2 linked regions of the Anaerobacillus sp. CMMVII genome follow. The main gene of each other region encodes a partner of the protein of the gene in region 2 in a complex. Links are inferred from orthologs where the notes say so. Each region holds a gene or a part of one and is shown on either strand. Other genes may lie near its edges.

Region 1 (3,489 bases), on a different replicon or contig from region 2:
TTTATTTAAGCGCCATGACCCAAGATGAACTTCATAAATTGAAAGAGGCTCCTCATATATACGCTGTTTTTGTTTCTTCTTTTTTTGCTGCCACTTATCATCATTCCACTTATAGCCACTTAGAGAGGTGATTCGTGAGGCAGTATTCGGTCGGATTTCGGAGTAAAAAGCATAGGGGTCTGATTTTTGGAAAACCTTACCTAGGTTGCTTTCTATTTCATATTTATATAAATCTCCTTCTTTTAGACCTTCAATAAATGTGGTCCATATACCATTCGAAGTAATACGTGTCATCCGATGGTTTTTCCCAATCCACTGATTAAAGTTTCCAACTACATTGACCTGGACCGCATTAGGAGCCCAAACAGTAAATCGAACACCACTTTTTCCTTTTACAGTATGTAAATGTGCTCCTAAGAAAGTGTAGCTTTTAAACAAACTACCTTGATGAAATAAATAAAGGTCGTGATCACTAAGTTTTGCAGTAGGTATCACAAACTCCTCCTCTTATATAAATTTCTAAATGAATACATTTCACAATTCATTATTTTCGCAACAACATATAGATTGATTTCGCTCGGTTAAGGCAATTATGAAATTCAATTAAAAGAATTATCAAAATCTTTTAATAAATTTCGACGAAACAAGATGTGATACCTTTATATTAATAACATTCATGACAAATTTTCAGATAAACCTTGTGACAAAATATCACAAAATATAACGTTTTTCTTTTTTATTAAAAATCCCAAATTGAAGAATTGTTATCATAGCTACAAAGGAAACGTTTGCAATAACGGAGATTAATTGACAAAAAATTGTGACAGAATTGTGACATTTTTTAATAAAAAAAGCTGACTCTTTTTTCTAAGAAAAAGAATCAGCTTTTTTTATTATTTAATTTAATGCCTGAGCTTTTAATGCCGCAGCTTTATCAGTGAATTCCCAAGGAAGTTCTACATCTGTACGGCCAAAGTGACCATAGGCAGCCGTTTTCTTATAAATAGGACGACGTAGATCTAGCATCTTGATGATACCTGCTGGACGTAGATCGAAATTCGAACGAACTACTTCAACAAGTACTTCTTCAGAAACTTTTCCTGTTCCAAAAGTATCGATAGAAATAGATACTGGTTGAGCTACCCCAATTGCATAAGCAAGTTGAACTTCACAACGGTCTGCTAATCCTGCAGCTACGATATTTTTTGCAACATAACGGGCTGCGTATGCAGCTGAACGGTCAACTTTTGTTGGATCTTTACCAGAGAATGCGCCTCCACCGTGTCTGGCATAACCACCGTAAGTATCTACAATAATTTTACGACCTGTTAAACCAGCATCACCTTGTGGTCCACCAATTACGAAGCGTCCTGTAGGGTTAATGAAGTATTTTGTTTCTTCATCAATTAAATTTTCAGGGACAACTGGCTTAATTACATACTCTTTTAGGTTGCGTTGAATTTGCTCCAAAGAAACCTCTGGATGGTGTTGTGTTGAGATAACAATGGTATCAATTCTGATAGGATTATTATTCTCATCGTATTCAACTGTTACTTGTGTTTTACCATCAGGACGTAAATAAGGTAAGATTTCTTCTTTACGAACCTTCGTTAAACGACGAGCGAGCTTATGTGCTAAAGAAATCGGTAAAGGCATTAATTCTGGTGTTTCATTGTTTGCATAGCCAAACATTAATCCTTGGTCGCCAGCACCTATTGCTTCAATTTCTGCATCTGACATTAAACCTTCACGTGCTTCAAGAGCTTGGTTAACACCTTGAGCAATATCTGGTGACTGTTCATCAATTGATGTTAAAACAGCACATGTTTCAGAGTCAAAGCCATACTTGGCACGATTGTATCCTATTTCACGAATAGTCTCACGAACAATCTTAGGAATATCAACATATGTAGATGTTGTAATTTCACCTGCAACTAATACTAAGCCAGTAGTTACTGACGTTTCACAGGCGACACGTGCATTTGGATCTTTGCTTAGAATTGCATCTAGAATCGAATCGGAAATTTGGTCACAAATTTTATCAGGATGACCTTCAGTTACACTTTCTGATGTAAATAAACGACGAGTTTTCTTTTCTGTCATTTTTTGTACCTCCTTTATCCATTTTAGGATATGTTCTTCTTTGATACGGTACTCATTTTCCCTTTTGACTAAATAGTCAACAGAATTTGATTAATGAAAGAACAAATCATTTCCTTATTAAACTTAGCTTGTCCATTGAACCTATGTTTACACTAAGCATTGGGCATTTTTCATTGGTTTTTATTTTCACCAATGATTAGAACCCTCATACGAAAAAAACCTTTCCATCTTGAGGAAAAGGTTTTGATTATCCGCCTTTCGCCTCTTATCGATCAAGACCACAGTCTTGCAGGTTAGCACCTTTTCACTAATGTGATATGCAAGCTAATCAAGCTTACAAATTAGTGTTGGTTGCCGGGTTTCTTCGGGCCTGTCCCTCCACCGACTCGGAATAAGAGTATCCGTTCGGCTCATATCATATCGCACAAGATATCCAATGTCAACCATTTTTCGTTGATATTGGCTAATTTTGTCGAAGACCAATCCCTCTTTGTATAACACATTTAACCTAGCATTAACGTGACATTTTTTGAATTATACTATCGCTCAATTCCTTGAGAAAATTGCAACTGTCTACTGTTAGCTTCTTTATTGATTAAAAATAAACAAAAAAAAATTAGTAAAAAAAGTAAATAGTATAGACTATTAATTTGAATGTGTTATACTAATTAATATCAAAGAACATAATTACAGCATATATTAAAAAATATAACAATTTTTATAAGGAAAGGTTTTGGTGCGAATGAGTACACTTAGTTATGAAACAGAGCTGGATAATATTTTAAAAGGTGCAAATATCTGTCACGACTTATCGGTATCACAATTGGTTGAAAGATCACTTGATCGAAAAGAGGGAATTCTAACTTCTACAGGTGCACTTCGCGCTACAACTGGAAAATATACTGGTCGATCACCTAAAGATAAATACATCGTTGAAGAAACTTCTGTGAAAAACAAAATTAATTGGGGTTCGGTAAATCAACCTATTAGTAAAGAGGTTTTTGAGAATTTATATAAAAAGGTCCTTGCCTATCTCAAAACGAAAGATGAAATTTTCGTTTCGAAGAACTTCGCTGGCGCAGACAAAAGCTACCGCCTGCCAATCCGCGTAATAAATGAATACGCTTGGCACAATCTGTTTGCAAGACAATTGTTCATTCGACCATCAGCAGCTGAATTAGCTACTCACGAAGCAGAATTTACGATTATTTCAGCACCAGGCTTCAAAGCTGATCCAACAGTTGATGGAACTAAATCAGAAACATTTATCATCATTTCATTTGAAAAACGTACGGTCCTTATTGGTGGAACTGAGTATGCTGGAGAAATCAAAAAATCAATTTTCTCAATTATGAACTATCTATTACCTGAAAAAAATGTTTTATC
Region 2 (4,221 bases):
AGGACCAATAACTGCGACTACTAACATGAGTGCAGGCGTGGCTTTCGCCAATTCAACAATCATTTCGGTATTCTCAGAACCCGGCTCAATTCCAAATACAGAAATCTCAATAAGTACTGCAACATATTGGGCCATAAAAGCCATGAAAATTCCGGCAATTGACCAAACAATTGCATCACTTTTTGAGCTGCGTTCCTGATTCAAATGACGTTCTGCCATGTCTTGTCTTAATAGAAATAAAATTAAGATAAAACCAACCGAAAAACTGAAGATCGTCCAAACTCCTGGAATTTGGTTTTTATCCATTCCCATTAACATTAAAACAGGTACACCGATAATTGCAGATAATTGCATCAAAATGTAAGTTAGTAGGACTAACCAATATCGTCTCGTCAATACAAAAACTCCTTTTTAAAATGTAAAATTCAGAATGTAGAATATAATGGCTTGTGTAACTTCAAATTCCACATTTTCCATCCTACATTGTACCATAGAATCCACATTTCTTTGTTTTAGAACCTCTGAAGAAATATAAAAAAATGCTCTGTATAAATATACTCCAAAAAGTCAAAAGTAATGAAGGATAATTTTTCTAATACTATCTTTCATGATCGTTTAAGAAAAGCTAACTTTTACCATAAAGAGAATGTACATATTTCTGTAAATTTCAACAAGACATGTTACTTTTAGTCGATTTTCTTTAGGGTGAAAAAGCCAAGTTTTTCTAAAAAAATTATTAAAAATACTTGCAAAATAGAATTGAAATGATTATTATAGGAATTGTGTTAGCACTCATACTGTTTGAGTGCTAACAACTAAAAATCATTTCGATGAGGGAGGTTGTTTTCCTTGTTAAAGCCATTAGGTGATCGTATTGTGATTGAACAAGTTGAAACTGAAGAAAAAACTGCTAGCGGGATTGTACTTCCTGATACAGCGAAAGAAAAGCCACAAGAGGGCCGTGTTGTTGCTGTAGGTTCTGGACGTGTCCTAGAGAGCGGCGAGCGAGTTGCGTTAGAAGTAAAAGAAGGAGATAAAGTAATCTTCTCTAAATACGCAGGCACTGAAGTTAAACTTGATGGTAAAGAATACTTAATCCTTCGTGAAAACGACGTATTAGCGATCGTAGACTAATCATACTTCTATTAGAAAACAAATAAGCTATGAAAGTAGCTTGCAGAAGATTAGTTTTTAAACATAGGTAGGGTTGTTCCTACTACATAGAAAACTAGGAGGTAGAGTAGAATATGGCAAAAGAAATTAGATTTAGCGAAGACGCACGTCGCGCAATGCTTCGTGGTGTCGATGCTTTGGCAGATGCCGTTAAAGTAACATTAGGACCAAAAGGAAGAAATGTTGTATTAGAAAAGAAATATGGTTCACCTCTTATTACAAATGATGGTGTAACAATTGCAAAAGAAATCGAACTTGAAGATGCATTTGAAAACATGGGTGCAAAATTAGTTGCTGAAGTTGCGAGCAAAACAAATGATATTGCTGGTGACGGTACAACTACTGCAACTGTTTTAGCACAAGCAATGATCCGTGAAGGATTAAAGAACGTAACAAGTGGCGCTAATCCAATGGTACTTCGTAAAGGTATCGAAAAAGCTACTGCTAAGGCTGTAGAACAACTTCAAGCAATCTCTAAACCAATCGAAAGCAAAGCTTCTATTGCACAAGTTGCTGCAATTTCTGCTGCTGACGAAGAAGTAGGACAATTAATTGCTGAAGCTATGGAGCGCGTTGGTAACGATGGTGTTATTACAATTGAAGAATCAAAAGGCTTCACAACTGAGTTAGAAGTTGTAGAAGGTATGCAATTTGACCGTGGATATGCTTCACCATACATGGTTACTGACTCAGATAAAATGGAAGCTGTTCTTGATAATCCATATATTCTTATTACTGATAAGAAAATTGCTAGCATTCAAGAAATCTTACCTGTGCTTGAGCAAGTTGTTCAACAAGGTAAGCCAATCTTATTAATTGCTGAAGATGTAGAAGGTGAAGCATTAGCAACTTTAGTTGTGAATAAGCTTCGCGGTACATTTACAGCTGTGGCTGTTAAAGCTCCAGGATTTGGTGACCGTCGTAAAGCTATGCTTGAAGACATCGCTACATTAACTGGTGGTGAAGTGATTACTGAAGATTTAGGTCTTGACCTTAAATCTGCTAACATCACTCAATTAGGTCGCGCTTCTAAGGTTGTTGTTACAAAAGAAAACACAACAATCGTAGAAGGTGCTGGCGACTCTCAAAAGATCGCAGCTCGCGTTAACCAAATTCGCGTACAATTAGAAGAAACTACTTCTGAATTTGATAAAGAAAAACTTCAAGAGCGTCTTGCTAAATTAGCTGGTGGAGTAGCAGTAGTTAAAGTTGGTGCTGCAACAGAAACTGAGCTAAAAGAGAAGAAGCTTCGTATTGAAGATGCACTTAACTCTACTCGTGCAGCTGTTGAAGAAGGAATCGTTTCTGGTGGTGGTACAGCCCTAGTGAACGTAATCAGCGCTGTTAGAGAAATTCAAGCTGAAGGCGACGAATTAACAGGTGTAAACCTTGTATTACGTGCTCTTGAAGAGCCAGTTCGTCAAATCGCTCACAATGCTGGCCTTGAAGGTTCAGTAATTGTTGAACGCTTAAAGCATGAAGAAGCAGGTATTGGTTTCAATGCAGCTACTGGTCAATGGGTAAACATGATCGAAGCTGGTATCGTTGACCCTACAAAAGTTACTCGTTCTGCACTTCAAAACGCAGCAAGCGTATCTGCAATGTTCTTAACAACAGAAGCAGTAATCGCTGACAAGCCTGAAGAAGGCGGCGGCGGTGGCATGCCAGACATGGCTGGCATGGGCGGAATGGGCGGCATGATGTAATCTGCCCCTCAAAGCCTTGATATATAAGGGTTTTTGATTGGTTTGCTAACAAAATGCTAACACAATAAAAAATTATGGAGGCTCCTCATAAGTTCACTGAACTTGTGAGAGGCTTCTTTTTTCATTTCTTGCGTCATATGAAGGTACACATTTTTTGTGATTTGGTCATCGGTATGGCCAACCTAGACGGTCCATGTTATGTTCGAGTGAGACACCCGGCTTCGGCAAGAAGCGAGGGGTGTGTATGCCTTAATGCGATTTTCAATAACCGTTTCATTCGGTTTTGGTTTTCCTGACTTTTGTTAAAAGTTGTGTTTTATTAAGCAACACATAGTAACTGGGGATGATTTTTAATTTAACTTAGAAGTGTTAATTCCATCAATAATCCCCCCGAAAGCTGAAATTTCGTTATAGTCACTATGGCATAAGGCTATAAATGATTAGTTAAATGCTATCTTATAACAAGAAGTCCTGAAACTATTGATATTAAGTAGTTTCAGGACTTCTTTTTTCTGTTTATTCACAACTACTAAATTGACTACTAAAAAATCAGTTTACAAGGTGGTTTTTCATTGGATATTCTAATTTCTTTCTTTCTTCACCGCATTGTTTTACAATTCTGTGGCTTATAGAGGTAGATATTATGAACTTTATAGAAAACTGTAGATTCTTGATATACAGAAAAGTTTTTAACTTAGTATAATACTCGAAGAAAGTTACAAAACAAGGGGAGATTTGAAATGAAAGTAACATTATTTACAACCTGTATTGTAGATTTTATGGCAATGAATGTCGGTAAAGCTACCGTTGAAATACTTGAAGGTCTGGGGCATGAGATCGATTATCCTATGAACCAAACATGTTGCGGGCAACCCACGTACAACACTGGATACGTAGAGAAAACAAAAAATACAATTAAGCATTTTATCGAAACGTTTGAACATGCTGAAGTGATTGTTTCACCTTCAGGTTCTTGTGTTTCATTTGTAAAAGAATATCCACATGTTTTAGCTGATGATAAAGAATGGAAAGAAAGAGCTGAAAAAGTTGCAGCAAAAACATATGAATTATCTCAATTTTTAGTTGAGGTTATTAGTGTAGAAGACTTTTCTGCAAAACTTCCAGGAAAGGCTGTTTACCACCACAACTGCCATACAGCAAGATTTTTAAAAGTGAAAGAACAGCCATTAAAACTTCTTTCGAAAGTAGAAGGTCTAGAATTAGTAGATTTCCATAACTCGGATAAGTGTTGCGGGTTTGGTGGTACCTTCTCTGTTAAGATGGGAGATATTTCAGCTGAAGTTGCTGATGAAAAAGCAAGGTATATCCAAGAAGCTACCCC

Evidence for each region. Proteins that work in one complex are often made in the same cells at the same time.
Region 1: the proteins of groL (region 2) and metK are in contact, whole or in part, in a cryo-EM structure (PDB 8P4O), measured with the Escherichia coli proteins. The link is inferred for Anaerobacillus sp. CMMVII from one-to-one orthologs.

What each region holds. Positions count from the first base shown.
Region 1 is NZ_JACEHK010000002.1:303,603-307,091, reverse strand. Bases 1-2,859 are described here. They hold metK (methionine adenosyltransferase), read right to left. Parts: upstream 2,104-2,859; coding sequence 898-2,103; downstream 1-897. Other genes in these bases: pckA (phosphoenolpyruvate carboxykinase (ATP)), read left to right, coding at 2,846-2,859; glgB (1,4-alpha-glucan branching protein GlgB), read right to left, coding at 1-492. In the rest of the region: more of pckA, read left to right, coding at 2,860-3,489. UniProt on the Escherichia coli protein: Catalyzes the formation of S-adenosylmethionine (AdoMet) from methionine and ATP.
Region 2 is NZ_JACEHK010000001.1:331,229-335,449, forward strand. What follows is about bases 603-3,563. They hold groL (chaperonin GroEL), read left to right. Parts: upstream 603-1,247; coding sequence 1,248-2,879; downstream 2,880-3,563. Other genes in these bases: groES (co-chaperone GroES), read left to right, coding at 850-1,134. Outside these bases: H1D32_RS01825 (CPBP family intramembrane glutamic endopeptidase), read right to left, coding at 1-396; H1D32_RS01840 ((Fe-S)-binding protein), read left to right, coding at 3,620-4,221.